2 regions of the Streptomyces sp. NPDC031225 genome follow, and region 2 is predicted to be linked to the other one. Evidence: riboswitches for the same ligand, from Rfam matches in the RefSeq annotation. Region 2 holds a riboswitch; the other holds the start of a gene.
The links. Region 2 has a riboswitch for glycine ahead of gcvP (aminomethyl-transferring glycine dehydrogenase). Riboswitches for the same ligand answer to the same signal wherever they lie in the genome.
Positions count from the first base shown of each region.

Region 1: linked by a shared signal. The riboswitch ahead of gcvT (glycine cleavage system aminomethyltransferase GcvT) and the one ahead of gcvP (aminomethyl-transferring glycine dehydrogenase) in region 2 are both predicted to bind glycine.

Region 1 covers NZ_JBVIHJ010000010.1:215,027-230,039, reverse strand. Annotated here, with positions in the region: gene ACZ48Z_RS19430 (pyruvate kinase) at 1-25, shown strand, start outside; gene ACZ48Z_RS19425 (pyruvate kinase) at 39-1,115, shown strand; gene ACZ48Z_RS19420 (NUDIX domain-containing protein) at 1,118-1,660, shown strand; gene ACZ48Z_RS19415 (hypothetical protein) at 1,732-2,457, shown strand; gene ACZ48Z_RS19410 (flavin-containing monooxygenase) at 2,454-3,827, shown strand; gene ACZ48Z_RS19405 (hypothetical protein) at 3,824-4,513, shown strand; gene ACZ48Z_RS19400 (aldo/keto reductase) at 4,510-5,310, shown strand; gene ACZ48Z_RS19395 (ABC transporter ATP-binding protein) at 5,440-7,299, shown strand; gene ACZ48Z_RS19390 (L-serine ammonia-lyase) at 7,414-8,781, opposite strand; gene glyA (serine hydroxymethyltransferase) at 8,838-10,109, opposite strand; gene gcvH (glycine cleavage system protein GcvH) at 10,125-10,502, opposite strand; gene gcvT (glycine cleavage system aminomethyltransferase GcvT) at 10,681-11,799, opposite strand; glycine riboswitch at 11,852-11,954, opposite strand; glycine riboswitch at 11,955-12,052, opposite strand; gene ACZ48Z_RS19370 (AAA family ATPase) at 12,236-12,910, shown strand; gene ACZ48Z_RS19365 (enhanced serine sensitivity protein SseB) at 13,008-13,808, shown strand; gene ACZ48Z_RS19360 (enhanced serine sensitivity protein SseB C-terminal domain-containing protein) at 14,009-14,764, shown strand.
Region 2 covers NZ_JBVIHJ010000017.1:4,442-19,454, reverse strand. Annotated here, with positions in the region: gene ACZ48Z_RS27045 (carbohydrate ABC transporter permease) at 1-588, opposite strand, end outside; gene ACZ48Z_RS27040 (extracellular solute-binding protein) at 595-1,890, opposite strand; gene ACZ48Z_RS27035 (APC family permease) at 3,054-5,006, shown strand; gene ACZ48Z_RS27030 (TOBE domain-containing protein) at 5,054-5,473, shown strand; gene gcvP (aminomethyl-transferring glycine dehydrogenase) at 5,533-8,418, opposite strand; glycine riboswitch at 8,482-8,596, opposite strand; glycine riboswitch at 8,597-8,692, opposite strand; gene ACZ48Z_RS27020 (PRC-barrel domain-containing protein) at 8,816-9,193, shown strand; gene ACZ48Z_RS27015 (DNA polymerase IV) at 9,211-10,587, opposite strand; gene ACZ48Z_RS27010 (MerR family transcriptional regulator) at 10,645-11,328, opposite strand; gene ACZ48Z_RS27005 (bifunctional nuclease family protein) at 11,592-12,065, opposite strand; gene ftsR (transcriptional regulator FtsR) at 12,143-12,880, opposite strand; gene ACZ48Z_RS26995 (FHA domain-containing protein) at 12,899-13,804, opposite strand; gene ACZ48Z_RS26990 (DUF881 domain-containing protein) at 13,866-14,696, opposite strand; gene ACZ48Z_RS26985 (small basic family protein) at 14,702-15,013, opposite strand, start outside.

The DNA of each region.
Region 1 (15,013 bases), on a different contig from region 2:
CTTCCCGAGTCGTATCCCTCAGTGAGCAGGAAGGCCCCATGTCCAGAATCGTCGTCACCCTGGGTCCCGCGACCGAGGACCCCGTGATCCTCGAACAGGTCGTCAAGGCGGGTGCGGACTCCTTCCGGTTCCCGGCGTCGAAGGCGTCGGTCGCCTCCCTGGCCGAGCTGGCGGCCGGTGTGTCCTCGGTCGCCGCCGGCCTCGGCCGTACCCCCGACCTGCTGCTCGACCTGCCGGGCGCCAAGACCCGCTTCACCAACGACGACCAGTTCTCCCTGAAGGGGATCTCGCGGGTACGGGTGCACTTCGCGCCCGTGGCCTCCGACGTCCATCGCGAGGTGCCCGTCCTGGGGCTCACCGGCGCGGACATCTCCGGGCGGGTCGACCCCGGTGACATCATCGTCATCGGCGACGGCGAGGACGCCCTCCGGGTGGAGCGGGTCGAACCGGACCACTGCGTCACCATCCCCCTGACCGACGGGTTCCTGGGCAAGCGCCGCGGGGTGGCCCTGCCGGGCAGGAGCGTCCCGGCGTCCGGGCTCACCGACAAGGACCGGGCCGCGCTTCGGACGCTCCCCGGATCGATCTTCAGCGCCGTGATCATCTCCTTCGTGGAGTCGGCGGACCATGTGCGCGAGGCCCGCGACATCATGGCGGCCTCCGCCGCCGGCCACGACGTCCCGCCCCTGATCGCCAAGGTGGAGACGCGGGCCGGGGCGGCTGCCGTGCGGGAGATCGCCGAGTGCGCCGACGCGGTCCTGCTGGGCCGGGGTGACCTGCTGCTCGACTCCGGCCCGCTTGATTTCTTCGACCTCTGCGAGACCGTTCGTACGGGCACGGCCGAGTCGGGCTGTCCACTCATCGTCGGCACCCAACTACTGACCAGCCTGTCCGCCGGCTGGCTGCCGCACCGGTCCGAACTCGCGTACGTCAGCGAGCTGCTCAGGGCCGGCACGGCCGGACTGATGCTCGCCGACGAGACGGCCGCCGGGACGGCCCCGGTGCGCACCGTCGAGCTGCTGCGCGAACTCCGCGAGCGCTACACCGGAGCAGGCGACGTCCCGCCGCTCTTCCCCGCCCGTGCGGTCACCGTGCCCGGCGGCGGGGGAGAGTGACGGTGGGGCACCACATCCGGCTGCCGCGGGTGGTCCCGGACCTGGCGGCCGCGGCCACGGCCGCGCGCCGTGACCCGTACGGCGCCCGCGGTCTGCTGGCATGTTCCGCGAGCGGCGGTCCAGGACCCGGCTGCGACGTGATCGTCGCCGGCTGGGTCTTCTCCCACGACTTCCGGCAGACACTCCTCGTCCGGCACCGCCGGTTCGGCTGGCTGAGCCCCGGCGGACGTCTGGAAGCGGGAGAGTCCCCGCTGGAAGGCGCCCGCCGCGAAGTGGCGGAAGAGACCGGAACGGACCCGCGCCCGCTGCTGTCCGACCCCGTGGCGGCGCTCGGCAACCGGGAGGGCCCCGAACGGCTCTACGGGCTGGCCTACGCCTTCGCGGCCGACCCCGCAACACCCCTGACCCCTGAGACCGGTCAGCCCGCGGCCTGGTTCGCCATCGCGGACATGCCGCCCTGCCCGGTGTTCCCACTCGACCACGAGGTACTGGCGGCAACGGCCCGCGACCTCGCCCGCGAGCCGCGGGAGACCCCCGGCCCCTAGGCCGTGTCCGCGAAGTCCCGCCCGCCGGGACGAGCCCATCCGAGCGCCATGCTGGAGAGGACGGAGAAGACATGGACAGACCGCCTGTGCCCGGCATTCTCATAGAGGGGCACGAGTACAGCGGCAAAAGCACGCTGGCACGAGGTGTCGCGGACGTTCTGCGGCAGCGCGGACTGACGGTGCGCGCCTCGCACGGCACCCTGACCCGGGACCCGCTCGTGCGGTCGCTGCTGGACGAGGCACTGACGGTCTTCGAAGGCAGCGAGCAGCACGAGTTCCGGCACCCGCGGACCTGGCGCCGTTTCAACAGCCGGCGCTCGGCACAACTCGTCCTGGACACCGAGCTGTTCCTGCAGCGGGAGCCCAGCCCCGGCGAGATCCTCGTACAGGACCGCTACTGGCTTCCGCAGTACGCCTTCAACCAGTACTTCACGCCCGCCGAGGGCTATCTCAGCGAGGCATGGATCGCCTCCCGCGTACCGAGGTTCACCGTGCAGGTCTATCTGACCTGCGACGCCGAGATCCGGCGCCGTCGGGCCGTGACGCGCGACGGCGCCGGTGCCAAACACCCGCTCAACGCGTTCCTGCGGCGGCACCTCGACGAAGTCACCGGGCTGGACCGGTTCACCACCGGGCTCGTCGAGGACAGCCCCCAGTGGCTGGTGCTGCGGTCCGACCGGCTCTCGCCGCGGGAGCTGACCGACGCGGTGCTGCGGCGGTTCGACGCCCGTCCGGCCGCCCGCCCCGCGGAGCCGGTGGCGGCCGGGGCCGGGGCGGATCGGCGGTCGGCGGGGTGAGGCCGGAGCAGACCGCGCCCGCGGGCCACGAGGACCGCACCGACCGCTGGTGCGTCATCGGAGCCGGCCCCGCCGGCCTGGCCACCGCGAAGAACTTCCGCGACGTGGGCCTGCCCTTCGAGATCGTGGAGCGCGAGGACAGCCTGGGCGGGATCTGGCGCTACGGCGAGCAGGGCGGCGTGGTGTACCGGTCCACCTGCATGATCTCCTCGAAGCGGCTCAGCGCGTTCCGCGGATTCCCGATGCCGGCGGCGGCGCAGGACTTCCTGGGGCACCGTGAGGCGCTCGCCTACCTCACCGACTACGCGCACGCCAACGGCCTGCCGGAGCACATTCGTCACGGGCTCGCGGTGAGCCGGGTGAGGCGGGCGGGCGAGGCCTGGTCGGTGACGTTCGAGGACGGCAGCGCCTGTCTCTACCGGGGTGTCGTCGTCGCGTCCGGACACCACTGGGACCCGAAGCCGGCCCGGTTTCCCGGTCGCTTCGACGGCCGGGTCCTGCACTCCAGCGAGTACCGGACTCCCGGCGTGCTCCAGGGGCGGCGCGTGCTGATCGTAGGAACCGGAAACTCCGGGACCGACATAGCGGTGGAGTCGTCACGGGTCGCCGCCCGCACCCTGAACTCGGTCCGGCAGGGCTGCCACTACCTGCCCAAGTACTTTCTGGGGCGGCCGATGGACGAGGTCATGGAGTGGTTCGTGCGCGCACGGGCCCCACGCTTCGTCCACCGGTGGGTGCGGCGCATCGCGATCTGGTGCGTCTTCGGCGACCCCTCCAGATTCGGGTTGCCGCGGCCGTCCCGGCGCATCATGGACGGGCGCCTCATCCTCAACTCGGAACTCGTGCACCACGTCGCCCACGGGGCCGTCGTGTCGAAGCCCGACGTGGCGGAACTCCGGGGCGACCGGGTCCGCTTCACCGACGGCTCCGAGGAGGAGGTCGACGTCATCGTCCACGCCACGGGCTTCAACGCCTCCCTGCCCTTCCTGTCGCCCGACGACCTGCCCGTGAGCGGGTCGGGCCGGTACCCGGAGCTGGCACTGCACCTCTTCCATCCCGTTCACGACGGCCTGTTCGTCGTCGGCATGATCCAGCCCGACAGCGGCGCCTGGTGGCTCTTCGACGACCAGGCCGCGACGGTGGCCGCCTACATCGGTGCCACGGAGGAGGGCGGGGCGGCGGCCGAGCGCGCCCGCGGCCTCGTGGGCGACCACGCGGCCCGCAGGTACCAACCGCCGGGAACGCCCGGCCCCCACGCGTCGCTGCGGGTCGAACACGACCGTTACGCCAGGGTTCTGCGACGGCTTCGCCGGGACCTGGTCTCGACTGCCGGGAAAGCCCGGGGAGAGAAAGCCCGAGGAGCACGATGAACAGTTCGAGCGGGACGATGCTGAGGGGCGTGCTCCTCGAAGGGCTCAACTTCGCCGGCAAGTCGACGACGGCGGCCCGGCTCACCACCCTGTTGCGGGCCCGGGGCACCGAGGTCCACTCGCGGCACTGCTATGTCTGCGACACCGACGGCACGCAGGCCCTGCAACTGCGGGCGAAGTCGTCCGTCGGCCGGAGCACCGGCCGCCCGTTCCCCGATCCGGACCTGCTTCGCCCGTTCAACGTGATGAAGTCCGCCCAGATGCTCATCGACAGCGAACTCGCCACGGACTCCGGCTACGCGGCGGGGGCGGCCGGCCCGGCCCTCGTACAGGACCGGCACTGGTTCACGCAGTACTGCAACAACCAGTACTTCAACCCCGGCGAGGGCTACCTCAGCGACGCATGGGTGGCCGCCTGCGCGCCGCGGTTCACCGTCCAGGCGTACCTGACCTGCTCCCCGGCCGAACGGGAACGCCGGGCCGGCCGGCGGGACGGCGATGCCCACGGACTGAACTGCTATCTGCGGGCCAACCCGGAAGGCATCGCGGCGCTCGACGCGTTCTGCGTCGAGCGGATCGCCGACGACCCGTCCTGGCTGGTTCTGACCACCGACGAGCTCTCCCAGGACGAGATCGCCGCACTTCTCCTCGGCCTCTTCCAGGCGCGGGACGGCACCTCCGGATGATCTCCCGGGACGCGCCAGGACACGGCCCGCCCGGTGGATCGCTCGGGCTGGCGGGCAAGACCGTCTCCCGCCTCGGCCTGGGCACGATGGGGCTGACCGGCCCGGGCAACTGGGGGGCGCCCCCGAACCCCGCCGAAGCCGTTCGGCTCCTGCGCACAGCCGTCGGCGAGTACGGCGTGACGCACATCGACACCGCCGACGCGTACGGCCCCCACACCGTCGAAGAGCTGATCCGCCGGGCGCTGCACCCGTACGGGGACGAACTGCTGGTGGCCACGAAGGTCGGACTGGTCCGTCCCGGCCCCGGCGTGTACGAGCCGCTGGGCCGTCCGGCGTATCTGCGCCATGCCGTCGAGGCGTCGCTGCGCCGACTGGGGTGCGAGCGCCTGCCCCTGTGCTACCTGCACCGGGTGGACGGGACAGTGCCTCTCCCCGACCAGCTGGGCACCCTCACCGAGCTGCGGGACGAGGGGAAGATCGCCGGCATCGGCCTGTCCCGGGTCACGGCCGACGAGCTCGACCGGGCACGCGCCCTTGCCCCGATCGCCGCGGTCCAGAACCCGATGAACCCCGCGCAGGGCCACGACGCGGCCCTGGACCACTGTCGCGGCCTGGGTATCCCCTACGTCGCCTACCGCCCGCTGGGGAAGGGGCGGCTCGTGGGCCAGGGACCGGCTCCCGTCCTCGGCCGGCTGCTGAGCCTCGGCCCCCATGTCGCCGTCATCCCCGGCACGACCCGCGTCGACCACCTCCGGCAACTGGTGGAGGCCGCACGAGCGGCCGGCGGCCACGCCTGACGGCCGGCCGCGCCCCCAACTCCCCGAAGCGGAAAGGGATCTGTCCGCTATCTGTTCGCCCGGCCCCTCGCCGGCGCTTTCAGTGCTTCATTCGACGTCGTGACCACCACAGCGAAACCGGAGAAGGACATGGCGCGCGGCGACGCCAAGAACGCCAAGAACGCCAAGAACGCCAAGTACGAAGAGGCGAGACGGGCGGCGGAGGCGTCGAAGGCCGAGCGGCTTCCCGCGGGGGAGACCCGGCGAGCCCTGTACCGCTACTTCCGGCCGCACCGCGGCGCCATCGCCCTGGCCGGCCTGCTCACGCTGCTGGGCTCGGTGTCCGGCCTCCTCCAGCCGCTGGCGGCCAAGGCGCTCGTGGACCGGCTCGGCGGCCATGGCTCCATCGCCGGGATGCTGGTGCTGCTCACCGCACTGGTGGTGCTCGGCTCCGCGATGCAGTCCGTGGGCGCCTACGTCCTGGAGCGCACCGCCGAGTCCGTCGTGCTCGTGGCCCGGCGCACCCTGGTCGGGCGGCTGCTGCGGCTGCGCCTGTCGGAGGTGGAGCGCGCCCAGCCGGGGGACCTGATGTCCCGGATCACCTCGGACACCACCCTGCTGAAGGCGGTGACGACCCAGGCGGTGGTCTCCGCGGTCACCGGCGGTCTGACCTTCCTCGCGACCGTCGTGCTGATGGGCGTGATGGACCTGGTACTGCTCGGCGTCACGCTCGGCGTCATCGTGCTCGTCAGTATCGCCATGGGCCTGGTCATGCCGAAAATCTCGCAGGCCACGCAGCGCTCCCAGGAGGCCGTCGGCGTCATGTCCACCGCGCTGGAGCGGGTCTTCGGCGCCTACCGCACCGTCAAGGCCTCGGGCGCGGAGGCGCGCGAGACGGTCAAGCTGGACGAGGCGGCACAGGAGGCTTGGCGGCACGGCGTGAAGTCGGCCAAGTGGCAGGCGTTGACGTGGAGTTCGATCGGACTCGCGGTGCAGATCTCGTTCCTGGCGGTGCTCGGCATCGGTGGCGCGCGGGTCGCCTCGGGCGCGATCCCGGTCTCCACGCTCGTCGCCTTCCTCCTTTTCCTCTTCTACTTGTTCGACCCGATCGGCAGGATCGTCGAGGCAGGCCAGCAGTACCAGGTGGGCGCGGCGGCGATCGCCCGTATCACCCGGGCCGAGCAGCTGGAGACCGAGCACACCGACGCGGCGGGGGAACCGGCCGGGCGCACGGACACGGCCCCGGCCACGGTGGCCTTCGAGGACGTGACCTTCCGCTACGGCGACGACCTGCCCCCCGTCCACCAGGGCGTGACCTTCGAGGTGCCCGGGGCCGGCATGACGGCCTTCGTGGGTCCCTCGGGCGCGGGCAAGACCACGGTGTTCGCCCTGATCGAACGGTTCTACGAGGTCAGCGGCGGCCGCATCCTGGTGGACGGCCGGGACGTGCGCGAGTGGCCGCTGGCCGAACTGCGCGCCGCCATCGGATACGTGGAGCAGGACGCGCCCGTCCTGTCGGGCACGCTGCGCGAGAACCTCGTGTTCGCGGCGCCGGACGCCACCGAGGAGGAGATCCACGACGCCATCGTCCGCGCCCGGCTCGAAGTCCTCGTGGCGGGGCTGCCGCAGGGACTGGAGACACCCGTCGGTCACCGCGGCTCGAAACTCTCCGGTGGGGAGCGCCAGCGCGTGTCGATCGCCCGGGCACTGCTGCGCAAGCCCAGGCTGCTCCTGCTCGACGAGGCGACCTCGCAACTGGACGCCGTCAACGAACTGGCCTTGCGCGACGTGGTCGCCGAGGTCTCCCAGGACGTGACGGTCCTCGTGGTGGCGCACCGCCTGTCCACGGTGACCATGGCCGACCGCATCGTGGTCATGGACGCGGGCCTGGTCCGCGCGGTCGGCTCCCACGCCGAACTGGTGGCCGAGGACCCCCTGTACGCGGAACTGGCCGCGACCCAGTTCCTCGCCACAGCGGCCCCTCACGAGACTCCGTCGGGCCTGCGTTAGCCGGCGCCGGCGGATCAGTACCGTTGGGGACTTTCCAGGGACTTTCCGCCGCGTGGGCAGGGAAGGCCCTGACAGCGCTGAAAGACAGGAACGTGCTGCTCAGGGCTCATCCCCTCAGCACTCGATGATGTTCACCGCCAGCCCGCCCCGCGCAGTTTCCTTGTACTTGACGCTCATGTCGGCGCCGGTGTCCTTCATCGTCTTGATGACCTTGTCCAGGGACACCTTGTGCGTGCCGTCCCCGCGCATCGCCATCTTCGCCGCCGTGACCGCCTTGACCGCGGCCATGCCGTTGCGCTCGATGCAGGGGATCTGGACGAGGCCGCCGACCGGGTCGCAGGTGAGGCCGAGGTTGTGCTCCATGCCGATCTCGGCCGCGTTCTCGACCTGTTCGGGGGAGCCGCCGAGGACCTCGGCGAGGGCGCCGGCGGCCATCGAGCAGGCGGAACCGACCTCGCCCTGGCAGCCGACCTCGGCGCCGGAGATGGAGGCGTTCTCCTTGAACAGCATGCCGATGGCGCCGGCGGCGAGGAGGAACCTCACCACTCCGTCCTCGTCGGCGCCGGGCACGAAGTTCACGTAGTAGTGGAGCACCGCGGGGATGATGCCGGCGGCCCCGTTGGTCGGGGCGGTCACCACCCGGCCGCCCGCCGCGTTCTCCTCGTTCACCGCCATGGCGTAGAGCGTGATCCACTCCATGGAGTGCGCCAACGGGTCGCCCTCCGCGCGGAGTTGGCGCGCGGTGACGGCGGCCCTGCGGCGCACCTTGAGGCCGCCCGGCAGGATGCCCTCACGGGACATGCCCCGCGACACACACGCCTGCATCACCCGCCAGATCTCCAGCAGGCCGGCCCGGATCTCGTCCTCCGTGCGCCAGGCCCGCTCGTTCTCCAGCATCATCGAGGAGATCGACAGACCGGTCTCCCGCGCCAGGCGCAGCAGTTCGTCGCCGGTGCGGAAGGGGTACTTCAGGGCCGTGTCGTCCAGCTTGATGCGGTCCGCGCCGACCGCGTCCTCGTCGACGACGAAACCGCCGCCCACCGAGTAGTACGTCTTCGCCAGCAGCTCGGCGCCCGAGGCGTCGTACGCCCACACCGTCATGCCGTTCGCGTGGTACGGCAGTGCCTTGCGGCGGTGCAGGACCAGGTCGTCGTCGAAGGAGAACGGGATCTCGCGCTCGCCGAGCAGGTTCAGCGTCCCCGTGGCCCTGATCCGCTCCACCCGCTCGTCCGCGCCCTCCACGTCCACCGTGCGCGGGGAGGCGCCCTCCAGACCGAGCAGCACCGCCTTCGGGGTGCCGTGGCCGTGGCCGGTCGCGCCAAGGGAGCCGTAGAGCTCGCAGCGCACCGACGCGACGGAGTCCAGCAGCTCCTCGTTGCGCAGGCGGCGGGCGAAGATACGGGCCGCGCGCATCGGGCCGACCGTGTGGGAGCTGGACGGGCCGATGCCGATCGAGAACAGGTCGAAGACCGAGATGGCCACGGGAACTCCTTCAAAGAGGGTGGGGGCACACGTCGTCGGGTGCCCCCACCGTGGAACTACTTGTTCAGGCCGGGGTACAGCGGGTGCTTGTCGGCGAGCGCCTTGACCCGGGCCTTCAGCGACTCCCCGTCGTACGACGGCTTCAGCGTCTCGGCGATCACGTCCGCGACCTCGGCGAAGTCCTCGGCCGTGAAGCCGCGGGTGGCCAGGGCGGGCGTGCCGATCCGCAGCCCCGACGTCACCATCGGCGGGCGCGGGTCGTTCGGGACGGCGTTGCGGTTGACCGTGATGCCGACCTCGTGGAGACGGTCCTCGGCCTGCCGCCCGTCCAGCTCGGACTCGCGCAGGTCGACGAGGAGGAGGTGCACGTCGGTGCCGCCGGAGAGCACGTCGACCCCGGCCTCCCGGGCGTCGTCGGCCGTCAGGCGCTCGGCGAGGATGCGCGCACCCTCCACCGTACGCCGCTGGCGCTCCTTGAACTCCTCGGAGGCGGCGACCTTGAAGGACACCGCCTTCGCCGCGATCACGTGCTCCAGGGGACCGCCCTGGAAGCCCGGGAAGACGGAGGAGTTCAGCTTCTTCGCGAACTCCTTCTTCGCGAGGATGATCCCGCCGCGCGGTCCGCCGAGCGTCTTGTGGGTGGTGGAGGTGACCACGTCCGCGTACTCGACGGGGTTCGGGTGCAGCCCGGCCGCCACCAGTCCCGCGAAGTGCGCCATGTCGACCCACAGGTACGCCTCGACCTCGTCGGCGATCCGGCGGAACTCCGCGAAGTCCAGCTGCCGCGGGTAGGCGGACCAGCCCGCGATGATCACCTTCGGGCGGTGCTCCTTGGCCAGCCGTTCCAGCTCGGCCATGTCGACGAGCCCGGCCTCGTCGACGTGGTACGCGACCACGTCGAACTGCTTGCCGGAGAAGTTCAGCCGCATCCCGTGGGTGAGGTGACCGCCGTGCGCGAGGTCGAGCCCGAGGATGGTGTCGCCGGGCTGGGCCAGCGCGAACAGGGCGGCCTGGTTGGCGGAGGCGCCGGAGTGCGGCTGCACGTTGGCGTACTCGGCGCCGAACAGGTCCTTGACCCGGTCGATCGCGATCTGCTCGGCCACGTCGACGTGCTCGCAGCCGCCGTAGTAGCGGCGGCCCGGGTAGCCCTCGGCGTACTTGTTGGTCAGGACCGAGCCCTGTGCCTCCATGACCGCGAGCGGTGCGAAGTTCTCGGACGCGATCATTTCGAGGGTGGACTGCTGGCGGTTCAGCTCGGCGTCGACCGCGGCGGCGATCTCCGGGTCGAGTTCGTGCAGGGGCGTGTTCAGTGCGGACGTCACGGTCATCGGGTGTGCAGCTCCTCAGCCGGCGGAAAAGGCGGTGTACTCGTCGGCGGAGAGGAGGTCGGCGGGCTCCTCCGTGACGCGTACCTTGAACAGCCAGCCGCCCTCGAAGGGGGCGGAGTTCACCAGCGACGGGTCGTTGACGACGTCCTCGTTGACCTCGGTGACCTCACCGGCCACCGGGGAGTACAGGTCGCTGACCGACTTGGTGGACTCCAGCTCGCCGCAGGTCTCGCCCGCGGTCACCGTGGCGCCGACCTCCGGGAGCTGAACGAAGACGACATCGCCGAGCGCGTTGGCCGCGTGCTCCGTGATGCCGACCGTCGAGACGCCGTCCTCGGCGCCCGACAGCCACTCGTGCTCCTTGCTGTAACGCAGCTGCTGGGGGTTGCTCATGGCCTGAATTCTCCTGTACGCGGGGGAGTGCTGGTGGATGGGGGTCCTGCGGAAGGCGTGCGTGAGCAGCGACTATGTGCTCAGCATCACCTACGGCGACCATGTCCGGCCGCCTGTTTCCGGGCGCCTGCTCAAGCCTTTGCTTCCGGCGCCTGCTTGCGACGCCTGCTTCCGGCGCTTACTTCTGACGCTTGTAGAACGGCAGCGCCACGACCTCGTACGCCTCGTGGCTGCCCCGGATGTCCACACCGACACCGGCCGTGCCCGGCGTCGCGTGCGCGGCGTCGACGTACGCGATGGCGATCGGCCTGCCCAGCGTGGGGGAGGGGGCGCCGGAGGTGACCTCGCCGATCACCTGGCCGCCCGCGACGACGGCGTACCCGGCACGCGGCACCCGACGGCCCTCGGCGACCAGGCCGACGAGGACGCGCGGGGGGTTCTCGGCGGCACGCGAGGCGGCCTTCCCAAGGGCCTCGCGCCCGACGAAGTCCCCCTCCTTCTCGAACTTCACGACCCGGCCGAGCCCGGCGTCGAAGGGGGTCAGCTCCCGCGAGAGCTCGTGCCCGTACAGCGGCATGCCCGCTTCCAGGCGCAGGGTGTCCCGGCAGGACAGTCCGCAGGGGACCAGGCCCACACCCTCGCCGGCCTTGGTCAGCGCCTGCCACAGCTCGACCGCGTGCTCCGGCTTCACGAACAGCTCGAAGCCGTCCTCGCCGGTGTACCCGGTGCGCGCGATCAGCGCGGGGACCCCGGCGACCGTGCCCGGCAGACCGGCGTAGTACTTCAGCCCGTCGAGGTCGGCGTCGGTCAGGGACGCGAGGATGCCCGGCGACTCCGGTCCCTGGACGGCGATCAGCGCGTACGCGTCCCGGTCGTCGCGCACCTCGGCGTCGAAGCCGGCCGCGCGCTCGGTCAGCGCGTCCAGGACGACCTGGGCGTTGGAGGCGTTGGCGACCACCATGAACTCGGTCTCGGCGAGCCGGTAGACGATCAGGTCGTCCAGGATGCCGCCGTCGGCCTGGCAGATCATGGTGTAGCGGGCCCGGCCGACACCGACGGACCCGATGTTGCCGACGAGGGCGAAGTCCAGAAGGGCGGCCGCGGCCGGCCCGCTCACGGTGATCTCCCCCATGTGGGATAGGTCGAAGAGCCCGGCCTTCGTGCGCACCGCGTTGTGTTCGTCGCGCTCGGAGCCGTACCGCAGGGGCATGTCCCAGCCGGCGAAGTCGGTCATCGTCGCGCCGAGCGAGCGATGCAGGGCATCGAGGGCGGTGTGACGGGGTTCAGAACTGCTCATCGGACGGTCGTCTCCAGGGATCCCAGGACATGGGTGTGACGGGCGAGGTGATTCCTCCCCATCTGTCATCGGAACCTGAGAGGTTCGCCATGAGGAACATGGCTTGCACCGTGGGTGGAGCCGCCTTCGAGTGGCGGCCCGCTTTTCAGATGTGCCTCGCCCGCGCGGTAACGGGGGCCTGAGAGATTCAAGGGAGGGACTTGCTCCTTCGGCGCCCGGGTACACGTACCCAGGACTCTCCCGCGCGGATTCAAGCGGCCGGTATGCAGTTGGCGCGGACATCATTGCACGCATCGCGGGCGGGCGGCAGGGCCGCACCCGGCCCCTCCCTTTGTAACTGGCTTGTGGCGGTACGCGTACAGAATCACGGGAGATCATCCATTACCTTCTCTTTACGCTCGGTGGGGAGGGGAGACCCTGACCCCGGAGGAGGACGATGACGGTGAACAGGACCACCGCGTACGCGACGACCACGGGCCTGGCGCTGCCCAAGCAGCCCGCTGCCCCGGCCGTCGAGGCCCGCGGCACGCGCCCGGCGCCGGTCGTCCGTGACCTGCGCGACCGCCTGGGACACAGCCCGCACGCCCTGCTCTTCGGCCCCGGGGACCTCGTCGTCATCACCGGCCTGCCCGGCAGCGGCAAGTCCACCCTGATGAAGCGTGCGGTCAGCGGGACACGCATCGACTCCCAGGACACCCGCGACCGCTGGGACGACCGGCTCTCCTCCTTCCTGCCGTACGCCGTCTACCGCCCCCTGGTCCGGCTCGCGCACTACGCCGGGCTGCGCCGCGCCCTGCGCTCCGGCGAGGGAGTCGTCGTGCACGACTGCGGGACGCAGACCTGGGTGCGCGGCTGGCTGGCCCGCGAGGCCCGCCGCCGGGGCGGCGCCCTGCACCTGCTGCTCCTCGACGTCACGGCGGACGCCGCGCTGGAGGGTCAGCGCGAACGCGGCCGGGGTGTCTCGCGGTACGCCTTCCTGCGCCACCGGGGCGCGGCCGCCCGTCTGATCCGTGCCGTGGAGCGGGGCGACCTGCCGCCGGGCTGCGCGTCGGCAGTGCTGGTCGACCGGGCGGCGGCGGACGTCCTGCGGCGGATCGGCTTCAGCGGCTGAAGTAGGAGAGAACCTTTTCCGGGCCGGTCCGGCTTCCGCCGTACCCGCTAGCCTTTCAGCCGTATCAGTACTGGGTTCACAGCAGGCGGTCAGACAGATGGATTTCCCGGCGGATCTCCCCGCGGACTTCTCGGAGTTCCCGGCACAGACGGCACACCCCCATCCGCACGGCGGATGGCCGGGCAACGAACTGGAGGAGGTGCTCTCCGCCTCCCTCGGCATGCCCTCGGCAGGTGCCCGGATCATCGAGGTGCTCGGCCGCAGCTTCGTCTGGATCCCCCTGCCGAACGGCGGGGGCCCGCACAGCGGCCCCCTCGACCTGCCCACTCTGGAGATCGGGGGCCAGGCGTTCGTCCCGGTCTTCAGCTCCGAGGAGCAGTTCCGCCAGGTCGTCGGCAGTCATCTGTCGTGCACCATCGCCCCTGCGGTCGAGTTCGCCCGTGGCCTGCCCCCGCACGTGGGCATCGCCGTGAACCCCGACGGCGTGGTCGGCGTCCCGCTTCCCCCGGCCGCCGTCGCCGACCTCTGCCGGGTGGGTCGCACCCCCCTCGACGGCCCCAACACCGGCGGGCGGGTCAAGCTCTACGAGCCGGACTGGCAGGACGACCCGGTCGACTTCCTCGCCACCGCCTCGGCGGAGTTCGCGGCGACCGGCGTGGTCCTGACGGCCCGCCGCTGCCTGGCGGCCATCGAGACGGCCGACCCGGTGATGTTCGTCGGCGTCGAACTCTCCCAGTGGGAAGGCGACCTGCGTACCCTGCCGATGGACGCCCTCGGCAGGGCCCTGCACCTGACCCCGGTCCGGTGGCCGGTCAACCTGGTCCTGCTGGACGTGGCGGACGACCCGGTGGGGCACTGGATGCGCGAACAGGTGCGGCCCTTCTACACGCACGGTTAGCGGACCGACCCGGCCGGGGGCGCGGGACTTGTGCCACTATGCGGTCCGCCGCGGGGCACGCCGGGTCACGGACGACCCGTACCCGCCGACGGCGCACAGATCCCGGGCCCGTGGGCGCTTAAGCTGGGTCCACACTCGGGGCCGACTTCAAGAAGGGGCGAAACAGGGTGAGCGCCACCACGACCGGCCAGGTCGAGCACATGCTGCGTCAGGTGACCCCCGGGCGCTACGACGCCTACGAGGCACTGCTGCGCGCCCTCGCGACCCCCAACTCCGGCCAGGTCTGGATGCTTCTGTGGCACGGCCAGTCCGGCTCCCCCGACGCCCAGTACGGAAACATGGAGGTCGAGGGCTACGGCTACGCCCCCTGTGTCACCTCCGCCCAGGAGTTGAGCGCCAGCGGCTGGAACCGCTCCTACGAAGTGGTCGAAGGTATCGACGTGGCCCGCACCCTGTTCCCCGACCACTACGGGCTCTGGCTCAACCCGCACGCCCCGGGCGGCGGCGTCGGCATCCCCTGGCTCGACCTGCGCCGCATCGCGACCGGCCTGGAGCGTCAGCCCGCGGGACCGCTGCGGCTGTCGGAACCCGGTATCGAGGTCCCCCAGTTCTACGCCCTGCTCGCGCACAACGCCCACCGCACCCCGGCGGTCCGCTCGCTGCGCCGCGCCTGGGTGCAGCCGGCGCTCGGGGCGCCGTATCTCGCCATCGGTCTCGACGTGTACGACACCAGCCCCTCGGCCGTCGACTCGGTGCGCGCGATGATGCAGCAGTCCATCGGCGCCGTCCCGGACGGCCTGCCGGTGTCGACCGTGGCGATGTCCGACGAATACGACCCGGTGGCCCTGTGGATGCGAGCCGGGGCGCGGCCCTTCTACGACCGCGAGGCCCACGGTGCCCCCGCGCAGGCCCCGGCAGCCGGGTACGGCTACCCTCCGGCCCGCGGAGGCTACTGAAAGTCACTTTCCTCTTTCTTACGCCATCACGTTACAACCACGTTTCTCCGCGCGTAGATAGCGGAGATTGGTCCGCAAGGTCCGCTAATCTCCGCTTCTGTCCCAACTGCCCCGCGTCCGAGGGGCGTTACCCAGTGTTCGGATAACGGAATCCTCCTTACTGCATCACGGTTGCGCATACTTTCTTCGCCAGGCCTGGCGGGTGATCGCAGCCACGTTGAAGACTCCCCAGTCAGATGCGGGATCGGA
Region 2 (15,013 bases):
CTTCCACATCATGACCAGGAAGAGCGTCGCCATGACGTACGAGGGGTCGGCGAACCACAGCCCGCCCACCCCGTCGAGGCCGACCGCGCCGAAAACGTGGTCGGCGAGGCCGTCGTCCGGGGCGAAGACCATGCTGAACAGCACACCCGTGATCGCCTCGGACAGGACGTAGGGCGCGAAGAACAACATCCGGTAGAGGGCCCTGCCGCGCATCTTCTGGTTGAGGAGGACGGCCATGGCGAGCGCGAACGGCAGTTGGAGCGCGAGGGACAGCAGGACCAGGACCAGACAGCGCCACAGGTCGCCCAGGAAGACCGGGTTGTCGAAGAGCGACGTGAAGTTGTCGACGCCGACGTAGTCGGAGGGCATGCCGAAGCCGCCCCAGCGGAAGAACGCGGCGTACAGCGCGAACAGCATCGGCAGCAGGACCATGCCGATGAACAGCACCAGCGCGGGCACCTGGAAGCCGACCGCGGTGAGCCAGTGCAGTACGCGCCGACGGCCCCGCCCCCGGGCCCTGACTGATTCCGGGGGCGGGAGATCGGTACCCGGACCGCTCCGCTTGTCTGCGAGGAACGTGGAGGTCATCGCGGGCTACTGCTCTTCCTTCGCCGTCTGCGTGATCGACTGGGTGACCTGTTCGGGGGACTTGGAGCCCGCGATGAGCGCGGCCACGCTGTCGTTGACCTCCTGGCCGACGGCGGGCGCGTATGCCTGGTCGAGGTAGAGCTGGAAGCCGGTGGCGGCCTTCAACTGCGCCTGGACGAGCTTGAGGTTGGGGTCGGTCATGGCCTTCTCCGCGTTCGGGAGCACCGGAAGGATGCTGGTCTTCTTGACCAGTTCCAGTTCGGTGGCCTCGGAGGCGAAGAACTTCAGGAAGTCCACGGCCGCCTGCGGGGCACCCCGGCGCAGGGCGTGTCCGCCGCCGCCGCCGAACACCTCGGTGAGGGCGCCCTTGCCGCCCTCGACCGCGGGGAACGGGAAGAAGCCCAGGTCGCCCCCGAGGCCCTTGCCGCTGTCGGCCTCCACGGACGGCGCCCACTGGCCCATGAGCTCCATGGCCGCCTTGCCGTTGCCGACGGCGGCCGCCTGGCCGGTGGGGGTGGAGTAGGCGGCGTTGAGGAAGCCCTTCTGGAAGGGCTGGAGGTCCACGAGCTGCTTGAGGTGCCGGCCGGCCTCGACGAATCCGGCACCGGTGAAGTCCTTGTCCTCGCTGGCCTTCTGGAGGGCGTCGATGCCGGCGGTGCGCATCGCGAGGTAGGCCCAGTAGTACATGCCGGGCCACTTCTCCTTGCCCGCGAGGGCGATGGGCGTGATGTTCTTCGACTTCAGCTTGCTCACGGCCTCCAGGAAGCCGCCCCAGGTGGTGGGGGGCTCACTGACACCGGCCTGCTTGAAGAGCTTCTTGTTGTACCAGAAGCCGATCATGCCCATGTCGAACGGAATGCCGTAGACCTTGTCGTCGAGGATGTACGGCTCCTTGGTGACCTTCAGCAGACCGTCTGCCCACGGCTTGGTCCGGTCGGTCAGATCCTCCACGAGCCCCGCGTCGACCTGCTGCTTGAGGACGCCACCGCCCCAGGTGTGGAAGATGTCGGGGAGCTTCCCGGAGGCGGTGAGCGCCGTCATCTTCGACTTGTAGGCGTCGTTCTCCAGCTGGACGATCTTTATCTTGACCTTGGGGTTCGCGGCCTCGAACTTCTTGGCGAGGCCCGCCCAGACACTCTTCGCCGGCTCGGTGGTGGAGATGTTCCACCACTCCACCGTGGTCGTCCCGTCGGTCGATCCTCCGTCCGAGTCGCCGCCACAGCCGGTCAGTGCCGTCATGCTCAGACCGGCCGCGGCGGACGCCGCCAGAAATCCACGGCGGGACAGTGCCGGGTCGCCCATGATGCGCTCCTTGGGTACGGGACGGAGCCGTCCTTGTCCGTCCTGCGGTCCGAAAGTTTCGGAGTAGATCCAGAAACCTTCGCTGCTGCCGCACCCTAGAGACAGCTACCAAACGGTGGCAACCCCTTGTGCACAGGCAATGTTGAGCAGTTGAACCAGGCGAGCCCACGGCGCCCTCGGCCGACCCGCCCGCACGAGGGCGCGGTCGATTCCGGGAGCGGCCGTCTCGACGCCATCGAAGGGAAGTCCGCACACGTCACGGCGCGTTGGAGAACGCGAGAAGGTCCGCATGGATCACGCCGGTGGACAAAGGAGTGCCGGACCGGCCCGGACCGCAGCCCGCCGCGAACAGAGCCGGGTATCCGAAACGACCGGGGACCTCGGGGCTGCCGCGCGATCGGATTTTCGCGACACCCGGCATCCCGCAACGCTCCCGGCGCCGAAATCGCCGATCCCCCAGGGGCGTTGCACCGAGCTACGGCCAACGGCACCCGGGCGCCTGCCACATGCCAGATCGACAGCGGCAGCCCGGACCGACCCACAGGCGCCAGGTAGGCGTCCCGGCCAAGGACCCGCTCCACCGACGCCCCGAAGGAACTGCCCTCTCGGCCCACTCGGTAAGGGGCCCACCTCAACCTCCCTTGCCGGTCAGGGGCGTTATCGCTCCGCTTTCCGCACCTGAGGCGACCCCCGACCGAAGGGTTCGGCACATTCGCCTCCGAACCGAAACATTCGCTCTCGTTGGCGATCCTTACGGAACGGACTGCTCGACAGGACTCGGGCCGGGGTGACGCTCCGACGAGGTGAGCCGCACACCGCGTGCACCGGGCATCGCCCTCCTGGACGGTGGCAGGCAAGTCACGGTGAATTCACCGGAGCAGGCCCGGTTGCCGGAAGCTCTCCCCGAACACGTCGACACCCGGCGCCACCATGACGCAACGTGTTCGCCTCCCCCGATCCGACCCACCGACCTTTTCCGGGAGAAACCCCCACCCAGCTGCCCCGACACCCGCCGCCGGCCCTCGCGGACCGAGTCTTAACGGAAGCTTGACGCCCATACGCCCCACATCCGTGGGCCCAGGCGTCACTCTCCGCTTACGCTGGTCCGGCCGTCGGTCGGGGCGGCCCGAACCCAGCTGAGCCGCACCTCTGGAGCGCCCGCGATGGCCACCACCGAACACCCTCCCTCCAGTCGCCTGCGCTCCTGGATGCTGGAAGGCCTGTCGGACATGGGCAAGGGCGGCGGCCACCCGGGCCCGCACGCCGAACCGGAACCCCCACACCAGGGCCAGCCCTGGTGGCGGGTCATGTGCCTGACCGGCGTCGACTACTTCTCCACCCTCGGCTACCAGCCCGGCATCGCCGCCCTCGCGGCCGGCCTGCTCTCCCCCATCGCGACCATCGTCCTGGTGATCGTCACCCTCGCGGGCGCCCTGCCCGTGTACCGCAGGGTCGCCGAGGAGAGCCCGCGCGGTGAGGGCTCGATCGCCATGCTGGAGCGACTGCTGTCGTTCTGGCAGGGCAAGCTGTTCGTCCTCACCCTGCTCGGCTTCGCCGCCACCGACTTCCTGATCACCATCACCCTGTCCGCCGCGGACGCCTCCACCCACCTGGTCGAGAACCCGCACCTCACCGGCGCCCTGCACGACAAGCAGATGCTGATCACCCTGGCCCTCGTGGCCCTGCTGGGCGCGGTCTTCCTCAAGGGATTCCTGGAGGCCGTCGGGATCGCGACCGTCCTGGTCGGCATCTACCTCGCCCTGAACGTCGTCGTCGTGATCGTCGGCCTGTGGCACATCGTCACCGCGGACCATGTCATCACCGACTGGTCCAGCGCCCTGACCACCGAACACGGCAACGTCTTCGTGATGATCGGCGTGGCCCTGATCGTCTTCCCCAAGCTCGCGCTCGGCCTCTCCGGCTTCGAGACCGGCGTCGCCGTCATGCCGCACGTCAAGGGCGACCCGGACGACACCGAGGAACGGCCCACCGGCCGGATCCGCGACACCAAGAAGCTGCTCACCGTCGCGGCCCTCATCATGAGCTGCTTCCTGATCGCCACCAGCTTCATCACCACCCTGCTCATCCCGGAGAAGAACTTCGAGCCGGGCGGCCCGGCCAACGGCCGTGCGCTGGCCTACCTCGCCCACGACTACCTCGGCGGCGTCTTCGGCACCGTCTACGACGTCTCGACCATCGCCATCCTGTGGTTCGCCGGCGCCTCCGCGATGGCAGGCCTGCTCAACCTCATGCCGCGCTACCTGCCCCGCTACGGCATGGCCCCGCACTGGGCCCGCGCGGTGCGCCCCATGGTCATCGGCTTCATCCTGATCGCCTTCCTGGTGACGTGGATCTTCGACGCGAACGTCGACGCACAGGGCGGCGCGTACGCCACCGGCGTGCTGGTCCTGATCAGCTCGGCGGCGATCGCGGTGACCATCGCCGCCCGCAAGGCCGGCCAGCGCGGCTGGACCATCGGCTTCGCCGTCATCTCGGCGGTGTTCCTCTACACGACCGTCGTCAACGTCATCGAACGCCCCGACGGCGTCAAGATCGGCGCCTGCTTCATCGCCGGCATCATCCTGATCTCGCTGCTCTCCCGGCTGGCCCGTGCCTTCGAGCTGCGTGTGACCAGCGTGACGCTCGACGGCATGGCGGAACGTTTCATCCGGGACATCGCCAGCCGCAAGATCCGGTTCATCGCCAACGAACCCGACCAGCGCGACCGCGCCGAGTACCGCGACAAGATCGAGCAGATCCGCGAGGACAACGACATCCCCGGCGAGGACTTCGTCTTCGTCGAGGTCACCGTCCTGGACCCCTCCGAGTTCGAGGCGAGCCTCACCGTCCGCGGCGAGATCCTCCACGGCCGCTACCGCGTCCTGACCCTGGAGTCCTCCTCCATCCCCAACGCCCTGGCCGCCCTCCTCCTGCACGTCCGCGACACCACCGGCTGCACCCCGCACATGTACTTCGAGTGGACCGAAGGCAGCCCCTTCGCCAACTTCCTGCGCTTCTTCCTCTTCGGCCAGGGCGAGGTCGCCCCGGTCACCCGCGAGGTCCTCCGCGAGGCGGAACCGGACCGCGCCCGCCGCCCCCGCGTCCACACCGGCTGACCGGCGCATACCCGACATCAGCCGCACAAGGTCCTAAGTTGGTGCCCATGACCCTGAGCATCCGCAACCAGCTCCCCGGCACCGTCACCACCGTCACGCCGGGCGAGGCCATGGCGACGGTCACGATCCGACTCGACGGAGGCCAGGACCTCACGGCCGCGATCACCCTCGAATCCGTCGGCGACCTCGGCCTCGCCCAGGGCTCGTCCGTACGCGCCCTGGTGAAGGCGACGGAGGTCTCCCTCGCCACCGCCCCGATCCGGGGCGTGTCCATCCGCAACCAGCTCCCGGGCACCGTCACCGCCGTGGTCGCCGGCGCCGCCATGGCCACCGTGAAGATCGCCGTCGAGGGAGGCGAACTCACCTCCGCGATCACCGCGGACGCCGCGACCGATCTCGCCCTGAGGGCCGGCACCCCCGTGGTCGCGCTCATCAAGTCGACCGAGGTGTCACTGGCGAACGCGTAGGCCCGGCCCCCGGCGCAAGGAAAAGGGCCCCGCCGTAACGGGGCCCTCATCGCCTCAGGTCAGTCCTCGTACGCGTCCATCGGCGGGCAGGAGCACACCAGGTTCCGGTCCCCGAAGGCCTGGTCGATCCGCCGCACCGGCGGCCAGTACTTGTCCGCGACCGACACCCCGGGAGGGAACACGGCCTCCTCGCGCGTGTAGGCGTGCTCCCACTCCCCGCCCAGCGCACCGGCGGTGTGCGGAGCGTTGCGCAGCGGGTTGTCGTCGGCGGCCCACTCCCCGGCCCCGACCTTCTCGATCTCCCCGCGAATGGCGATCATCGCCTCGCAGAACCGGTCGAGTTCGATCAGGTCCTCGGACTCGGTCGGCTCGATCATCAGCGTCCCGGCCACCGGGAACGACATGGTCGGCGCGTGGAAGCCGTAGTCGATGAGCCGCTTGGCCACGTCGTCGACGCTCACCCCGGTCGCCTTGGTCAGCGGCCGCAGGTCGATGATGCACTCGTGCGCGACCAGCCCGCCGGGGCCCGTGTAGAGCACGGGGTAGTGCGGCTCCAGCCGCTTGGCGATGTAGTTGGCGGAGAGCACCGCCACCTGCGTGGCCCGCTTGAGCCCCTCACCGCCCATGAGCCGGACGTACGCCCACGAGATCGGCAGGATCCCCGCGGAACCCCAGGGCGCGGCCGAGATCGGCCCGACGCCGGTCTCCGGGCCCGCCGCGGGCTGCATCGGGTGGTTCGGCAGATACGGCGCCAGGTGCGACCGGACACCGACCGGACCGACGCCCGGGCCACCGCCGCCGTGCGGGATGCAGAAGGTCTTGTGCAGGTTCAGGTGCGAGACGTCACCGCCGAAGTGCCCGGGCTTGGCCAGCCCCACCAGGGCGTTGAGGTTGGCCCCGTCGACGTACACCTGCCCGCCCGCCTCGTGCACCTGCGCGCAGATCTCGGCGACGTGCTCCTCGAACACCCCGTGCGTCGAGGGGTACGTGATCATCAGCACGGCCAGCTCGTCGCGGTGCTGCTCGATCTTCGCCCGCAGGTCCTCGACGTCGATCTCGCCGTCCCCGGCGGTCTTCACGACGACGACCTTCATGCCCGCCATCACGGCGCTGGCGGCATTGGTCCCGTGTGCGGACGACGGAATCAGACACACGGTCCGCTGCTCGTCACCGTTCGCCCGGTGATACCCGCGTACGGCGAGCAGCCCGGCCAGCTCGCCCTGCGAACCGGCGTTGGGCTGCAGCGACACGTTGTCGTAGCCGGTGACCTCGGCGAGCCGCTCCTCCAGCTCCCGGATCAGCGTCAGATAGCCCTGTGCCTGCTCGGCGGGGGCGAAGGGGTGCAGCTGGCCGAACTCGGGCCAGGTGACCGGTTCCATCTCGGTGGTCGCGTTGAGCTTCATGGTGCAGGAGCCCAACGGGATCATGCCGCGGTCGAGCGCGTAGTCGCGGTCGGCCAGCCTGCGCAGGTAGCGCAGCATCGCGGTCTCGGAGCGGTACTGGTGGAAGACGGGATGGGTGAGGAAGTCATCGGTGCGCAGCAGCGCGTCCGGCAGCGCCTCCTCGGTGGCCGCGTCCAGCACCTCGATGTCGGCCTCGACCCCGAACGCACCCCACACCGCGGCGAGTTGGGCCCGCAATGTGGTCTCATCGCAGGCGATGGAGACATGGTCGGCGTCGACGAGGTGGAGGTTGACGCCGTTCTGCCGTGCCGCGGAGACGACCTCGGCGGCCTTCGCGGGCACCCGCACGGTGAGCGTGTCGAAATAGGAACCGTGCACGACCTCGACCCCGCCGGCCGTGAGACCCGCGGCGAGGATGTTCGCGTACCGGTGCGTCCGGCGTGCGATCCCCCTGAGTCCCTCGGGCCCGTGGTAGACGGCGTACATCCCGGCCATCACCGCGAGCAGCACCTGGGCGGTGCAGATGTTGCTGGTCGCCTTCTCCCGGCGGATGTGCTGCTCACGCGTCTGCAGCGCGAGCCGGTAGGCCTTGTTCCCGTCGGCGTCCACGGACACGCCCACGAGCCGCCCGGGCAGGCTCCGCGCGAACTTCTCCCGCACGGCCATGTATCCGGCGTGCGGCCCGCCGAACCCCATCGGCACACCGAACCGCTGTGTGGTCCCGACCGCGATGTCCGCCCCGAGCTCACCCGGCGACCGCAGCAGGGTCAGCGCGAGCAGATCGGCGGCGACGGTCACGAGCGCGCCGAGCTCATGGGCCTGGTCGACGACCGCCTTGATGTCGCGTACGGCCCCGGAGGCGCCGGGGTACTGGAGGAGCACCCCGTTGATCTCCCGCTCGGCGAGCTCGGCCGGGATTCCGTCGCTGAGGTCGGCGACCACGACCTCGACTCCGGTCGGCTCCGCCCGGGTCCGGATCACGGCGATGGTCTGCGGCAGCGCGTCGGCGTCGACGAGGAAGATCCCCTTCTTGTTCTTCCCCATCCGGCGGGACAGTGCCAGGGCCTCGGCCGCGGCGGTCCCCTCGTCGAGCAGCGAGGCACCGGAGGTCGGCAGCCCGGTGAGGTCGGCGACCATGGTCTGGAAGTTGAGCAGGGCCTCGAGGCGCCCCTGCGAGATCTCCGGCTGATAGGGCGTGTAGGCCGTGTACCAGGCCGGGTTCTCCATGACGTTGCGCAGGATGACGGGCGGCGTGAAGGTCCCGTAGTACCCGAGCCCGATCATGGAGTCGAGCACCTGGTTCCGGTCGGCCAGCGACCGCAGTTCGGCCAGCACCTCGGCTTCGGTGCGCGCTCCGGGCAGCTCCAGGGCATCGGCGTTCTTGATCACATCCGGCACCGCGGCGGCGGTGAGTTCGTCCAGCGAGCCGTAGCCGACCTGGGCGAGCATCTTGGCCTGAGCCCCGTGGTCGGGGCCGATGTGACGCTGCTCGAAGGGGATTCCCTGCTCGAGCGTGGAGAGCGGAATGCGATGGGCGGTCATTGCGGAGGCCTCCTGGTCTGACGCGACCTTCGAGGGGTACACCCCGGCACGGGTACCCCGACGGCCTCCCCCTCTGTCATCTCAACCTGAGAGCTTCACCAGACCGCCCGAGAGCAGTCGGCTTTCACCGTCGGTGAGAGCGGAAGCCGTCGACACCCGCCCTGCTTTCCAGAGTGACCTCGCCCGTGCGGTACGTGAGCCTGAGAGATTCCGGGGAGGATTTGCTCCTTCGGCGCCTCCGATGATGTCTGGAGGACTCTCCCGCACGGTGTCGACAGCCGCCTGCAACACTACCAGCGAGGTCAACGCCCGAGCTTTCGAGTGGCCGCACACCCCGATGTGCTCTTTCGTAGTGCTTACGACCGCTTCGGATGAGGTGCGACCAAGTGGAGGGCCCGTGCAGACCGACATCGATCCGCGCAACCTGATCGGCCGCAAGGCGTTCGACCGCAACGGCACCAAGATCGGCAGTGTTGACGAGGTCTACCTGGACGACGCGACCGGCGTGCCCGAGTGGGCGGCCATACGCACCGGCCTCTTCTCCCGGGACGCCTTCGTCCCCCTTGGACCGAGCGAAGTGATCGAAGGCACACTCCACGTCCCCTTCGACCGCAGGCTCATCAAGGAAGCCCCCGACTTCGGCGTGGGCCGGCACCTCTCCCCCGAGCAGGAACTCCAGCTCTACCACCACTACGGCCTCGACACGGCCCCACCGCCGTCGTTCCCGGACCGGGACTTCGGCAAGCTGGCGGGCACGGAGGAAGCCGACGCCTGAGGCACCTTCCGGCCCGCTCACCCGCCGACCAACCCGTCACGGGTGATCCGGTGCGGACCCGCCGCCTCCACCAACGGCAACGGCTCGGCCGGCTCCAACGCAGGATCCTCGACCCGGAACGTCCGCACCCGCCCCGGCTCCGAATCCGGCGTCTCGAACCGCACGGTCACCCTCCCCAGCCCGCTCCCCTGCACCCACCCGTGCCCGTACTCGGCATGCCGCACATCGTGACCGGCGACCCACCTCCGCCCGACCGCCACCTCCCGCTCCTCCGCAGGCGTGTCATCAGCCGCCTCCTCGACGGTGTCCTCCCCGCGCTCCTCCATGGCCTGAGCGAACAGGTCCTCCTGCGTGAAGTCCGCCAGCCCGCTCACCCCCACCCCCAGCAGCCGCACACCCCCCGTGGAGTCCACGCCCTCCAGCAACCGCAGGGCGGCCTCCCGCACCACCGCGGGATCGTCCGTGGGCCCCCGCAGGGTCTCGGACCGCGTCAGCGTCGAGAAGTCGTACCGCCGCACCTTCAACACGATGGTGCGTCCCGACAGCCCGGCCGCCCGCAGTCGCCGCACACACCGGTCGGCCAGCCGCTGCACCTCCAGCCCCACCCGGACCCGGTCATGGATGTCCACGTCGTACGTGTCCTCCACCGACACCGACTTCGTCTCCCGCGCCGCCACCACGGCCCGCTCGTCCCGGGCCAGCGCCATCGCGTACAGCCCGTGCCCGTGCGCCTTCCCCAGCAGCCGTACGAGCTCGTCCTCCCCCGCCTCCACGATCTCGTCGACCGTATGGATACCGGCCCGCCGCAGGTGGTCACCCGTGGCCGGCCCCACCCCCGGCAGCGTCCGCACCGACATCGGCCCCAGCAGCGCCCGCTCGGTCCCCGGTTCGATCACCACCAGCCCGTCCGGCTTGGCCTGCTCGGAGGCGATCTTCGCGAGCATCTTGGACGCGGCGAGCCCCACGGACCCCGTCAGGCCGGTGCCGGCCCGTATGTCGGCCCGCAGCTTCGCACCGGCCAGCCGCGCCGACCGGTCGTCCCAGGCCGTGCCCCCGGCCTCCAGGTCCACGAACGCCTCGTCCAGGCTCAGCGGCTCCACCAGCGGCGACAGCTCCCGCAGCAGCCCCATCACCTGCTCGCTGATCGACCGGTAGAAGTCGAAGCGCGGCACGAGATACGCGGCGTTCGGCGCGAGCCGCCTGGCCTGGCCCATGGGCATCGCCGAGTTCACACCGAAGACCCGGGCCTCGTACGACGCGGTCGCCACCACACCCCGCGGCCCCAGGCCGCCCACGACAACGGCCTTCCCGCGCAGGCTCGGCTTGGATGCCTGCTCCGCCGAGGCGTAGAAGGCATCCATGTCGAGATGCAGGATCGTGGGCGCTTTTCTCACATGTCCGATGCTGCCCTACGCCACTGACAATGCCCGCCCCGAAGGGTGGTGCGGGTCTCAGACCGCCCGGTTGCGCCGGCGCGCCAGCTCGTCCGCCGGGTTGTGTCCCATGAGGGTCTCCCCGGTGTCGATGCGCTCTCCGTGCAGCTGGGACAGGGCGCTCTCTACGTCACGCCACACGACACCCACCGCGATCCCGAAGATCCCCTGGCCGCCCTGGAGCAGCGCGTGGACCTCGTCCGGCGAGGTGCACTCATAGACCGTGGCACCGTCGCTCATGAGCGTCATGCGCTCCAGGTCCTGGAAGCCCCGCTCCCGCAGGTGCTGGACGGTGGTGCGGATGTTCTGCAGCGACACGCCGGTGTCGAGGAACCGCTTGACGATCTTCAGGACGACGACGTCCCGAAAGCTGTAGAGCCGCTGCGTCCCCGACCCGTGGGCGGGCCGCACGCTCGGTTCGACGAGCCCGGTGCGTGCCCAGTAGTCGAGCTGCCGGTAGGTGATACCGGCCGCCGCGCACGCCGTAGGGCCGCGATAGCCGATCTGCTCGGACGCCATGGACGTCGCCCCTCCGCTGCTCGGCACGGCCGCCGTTCGCTGCGGAGCGGGATCGGCCGCGCTGCCGTGCTGGGGATCCCCCCAGCTCGACCGAAGTTGAGAGCTTGGGGGAGGGTACGGACCGCTTGCCCCGAGACTCCGTCCGGGGGCACCCCCAGCCGTACCGTCGCCGCTGCTTCTCACGCCGACCTCCGTCCTTGACCTGCCTTCTCGACGGTAGGCAGTCACCAGGGGTGCGTCAACGATCGCCACACTCGGCACGCCGGGTGATAATCACCCTAGGAGTGGTTTCCCGCACCCAACCGCGGGGAAAGGCTAGCCGAATGAGCTCCGAACGGGCCGCAGGACGCTCTCACTCGCCGGTGGCAAATGCCAGCATTTTGGTGACGACCGGACACGGCCGGCCTCTCACGGACCGCTGATCCGCCGGGCCGGCCGCCTTCGTCTCACTGACTGCTGGTGCCGAAGTCCTCGGGGGAGATCTGGTCGAGGAACTCGCGGAACTTCTCCACTTCGTCCTCCTGCTCGTCGGGAATCGCGATGCCGGCGTCGTCGAGGACTCCGTCGCTGCCGTAGATCGGCGTCCCGGTGCGCAGGGCCAGCGCTATGGCGTCGGACGGCCGCGCGCTCACCTCGACCCCGCTGGCGAAGACCAGCTCCGCGTAGAAGACGCCCTCACGCAGGTCCGTGATGCGCACTTCGGTGAGCTCCTGGCCGACCGCCTCCAGCACGTCCTTGAACAGGTCGTGGGTCAGCGGTCGTGCGGGGGCCATGCCCTGCTGCGCGAAGGCGATCGCAGTCGCCTCCCCGGGCCCGATCCAGATGGGGAGGTAGCGGTCGCCTCCCACTTCACGCAGGAGCACGATCGGTTGGTTGGAGGGCATTTCGACCCGGACACCTACGACATCGAGCTCGTTCACACAGCAACCCTAGGCCGTGCCCGGGACGTTTGGGTAGTCGGGCAGGAAACGGGTGACAGTTCCTGCACCAGTCGCCCTCAGGGCAGCCGTACACCGAGCGCGGTCTGCACGAGTGCTGCGTGCAGCTTCACCGTGAGACCGGCGAGTTCCTTCGCACGGGCTTCCGCGTGCGCGCGGGTCTGCGGATTGCGGTGGCGCTTCAGCGGGGCCACCACCTGCTCCACGAGTCCGGCCTCGCGTTCGGCGGCGGCCTTCATCGCGCGCAGGTGCCGCGGCTCGATCCCGAACCGTCCGAGTTCGGCGACGAGCGCGGCGACCGTGACCACCTCGGCGTCGTACGCCCCGTCCGGCAGCGGGGCGATGAGCCCGTACGACTCCCACTCCGCCAGCTCCGACTCACCGATCTCGGCGGCGGCGAGCAGTTCGGTCCTGCCGATCCGTGCCGCGGTGGGTCCCTCGGAGACCTCCAGGACCGTTTCTCCGTCGCGCTGACGGCCCACCGTGGGCAGCGCGACGGCCTCGCCCCGCTCCATGGCGTCCAGATGCTCACGGATCACCTTGAGCGGCAAATAGTGGTCCCGCTGCATCCGCAGGACGTGGCCGAGCCGCTGGAGGTCCCGGTCGCTGAACTTGCGGTACCCGGAGGGAGTCCGCTGCGGCTCGATGAGCCCCTCGGACTCCAGGAAACGGATCTTGGAGATCGTGACTTCGGGGAACTCGTCGCGCAGCACGTTCAGCACCGTGCCGATGCTCATCAGCCCACTGTCCGTGGCGGCGGTGCCGTGTCCCGCACCGCCGCTCGGTGTTTGAAGCATGGACCTTCCCTGGGAGGGTCAGTAGCCCTGCTGGCTCGCGTAGAACACCAGCCGGTACTTGCCGATCTGCACCTCGTCGCCGTTGTTCAGAGCGACCGAGTCGATGCGCTCACGGTTGACGTACGTGCCGTTGAGACTTCCCACGTCGGACACCGTGAACGTGCCGTCCTGGCCGCGGCGGAACTCCACGTGCCGACGCGAGACGGTGACGTCGTCGAGGAAGATGTCGCTCTGCGGGTGCCGGCCGGCCGTGGTCAGCTCGCCGTCCAGGAGGAAGCGGCTGCCCGAGTTCGGCCCGCGGCGCACCACCAGGAGTGCGGAGCCCAGCGGCAGCGCGTCGACGGCCGCCTGTGCCTCCGGAGACAGGGCCGGCATCTGCGTCTGTCCGGTGACCTCGGCGTCGTACGCCTCGAGCCCGGAGATGGAGATGGTGGAGGTCGTCTCCGAGGGACGCTCGGGCACGGCCCCCGCCCGCAGCGGGGCGCCGCAGTTGGAGCAGAAGCGGCTGTTCTCCGCGTTGCGGTTACCGCACCTCGTACACACCTGGGCCGACATAGGGGAAAACCCTCCACCCGTACTTGAGGTTGACGGCTGCCCGAAACCTATGTCGCCGGACTGGGCAGGGTCAACAGACGGCACGCCCTGACCTCCGGGAACGTCACCGTCCGGGCCACCGACCTGATCCCGGAACAGCGGGCGCTGCCCTTCTGCGTCGGGCTGTGCGCGATGACGAGCGGTCGCGTTGTCACTGCCCTCTCGCGCGCTCTTGCCGAACAACTTCGCAAACAACTTCACGGGCGATTCCCCTTGACCGAAACAGACCCGCCCGTGGGGCAGGACGAACCCTGATTGAACACACCGGTCGACCCGGACACCCTCACAACGTCCGTTTCCACCAGACAGTTTCCACCACGCACCACCCATTCGGTGCGCCGACCCCCCGCAACCTCATGCCCTGGCCCGACGCGCCGCATGCACCCCCGGTTCACCGGGAGGACGACCGAGCGTAGTCAGGCCGCTTCGCCGCTCGCAAGGCGTCCACGACGATCTTGTTCGACCGCTCGACGGTAACGGTGGCCTGCTCCTTCTCAAGAGTCTGCACCACGCCTCCAGGAATGTTGAGGGCCGGTTCGAGGTCCTGCGGATTGCCGATGACCTTGAAACGAAACGGCGAGGTGATCTTGTTCCCGTCGACGTTCACGCTCTTGTCGGAATCCGACAGATAGGTGCCCGCGACGACCCGCACGCCGTTCACCTGGATCGCCTCCGCGCCGGCCGCGCGCAGCTCCTGGATCGCGTCGAGCAGCATGTCCGCCTCGACCGTCCCCTTGGTGTCCTCGATCGTCATCGTGATGCCCGGCCCCTGCGCGGCCACGGTGCCCGCGAGGATGCCGAGTTGCCGCTCCTTCTCGACCGTCTGCTTGCGGGCCTCCTCAGCCTGGTCGGAGCTGTTCTCCAGCTCGTCCCGCTGTTTCTCGAGACCCTGCTTCTCGTCTTCAAGACGCTGAGTACGGTCGTCCAGTTCATCGAGGATGCGTACGAGATCCTCCTGCCGCGCCCCGCGCAGCGCGCTGTCGCTGTCGCTGTTCGACGCCACCTGGACGGCGAGGCCGAACCCGAGGCCGAACAGAAGGACGGCGACGATGAGTTGGGCCCGCGTCACACGCGGCGGCCACAGCCCCTGCACCAGCCGCTGACGGCCGGTGAGCCGAGGCTCCACCGCCGGGACGTCCACCACCTCGGGCGGCCTCGCGGGAAGTTCCTCGGGCAGTTCCTTGCGCAGCCTGTTGCCGGGCGGCTCGTCCTGCTCGCTCATCGGCCTCACGCCCGGAAGACGTGCCGGCGGATCGCGGCGGCGTTGGAGAAGATGCGGATCCCGAGCACGACCACGACACCGGTCGACAGCTGCGCGCCCACGCCCAACTTGTCGCCGAGGAACACGATCAGCGCTGCCACGACCACGTTGGACAGGAACGACACGACGAAGACCTTGTCGTCGAAGATGCCGTCGAGCATGGCCCGCAGGCCCCCGAAGACGGCGTCGAGCGCCGCCACCACGGCGATCGGCAGATAAGGCTCGACGACCGCCGGAACCTCAGGCCGGACCAACAGGCCGGCCACGACTCCCACGAC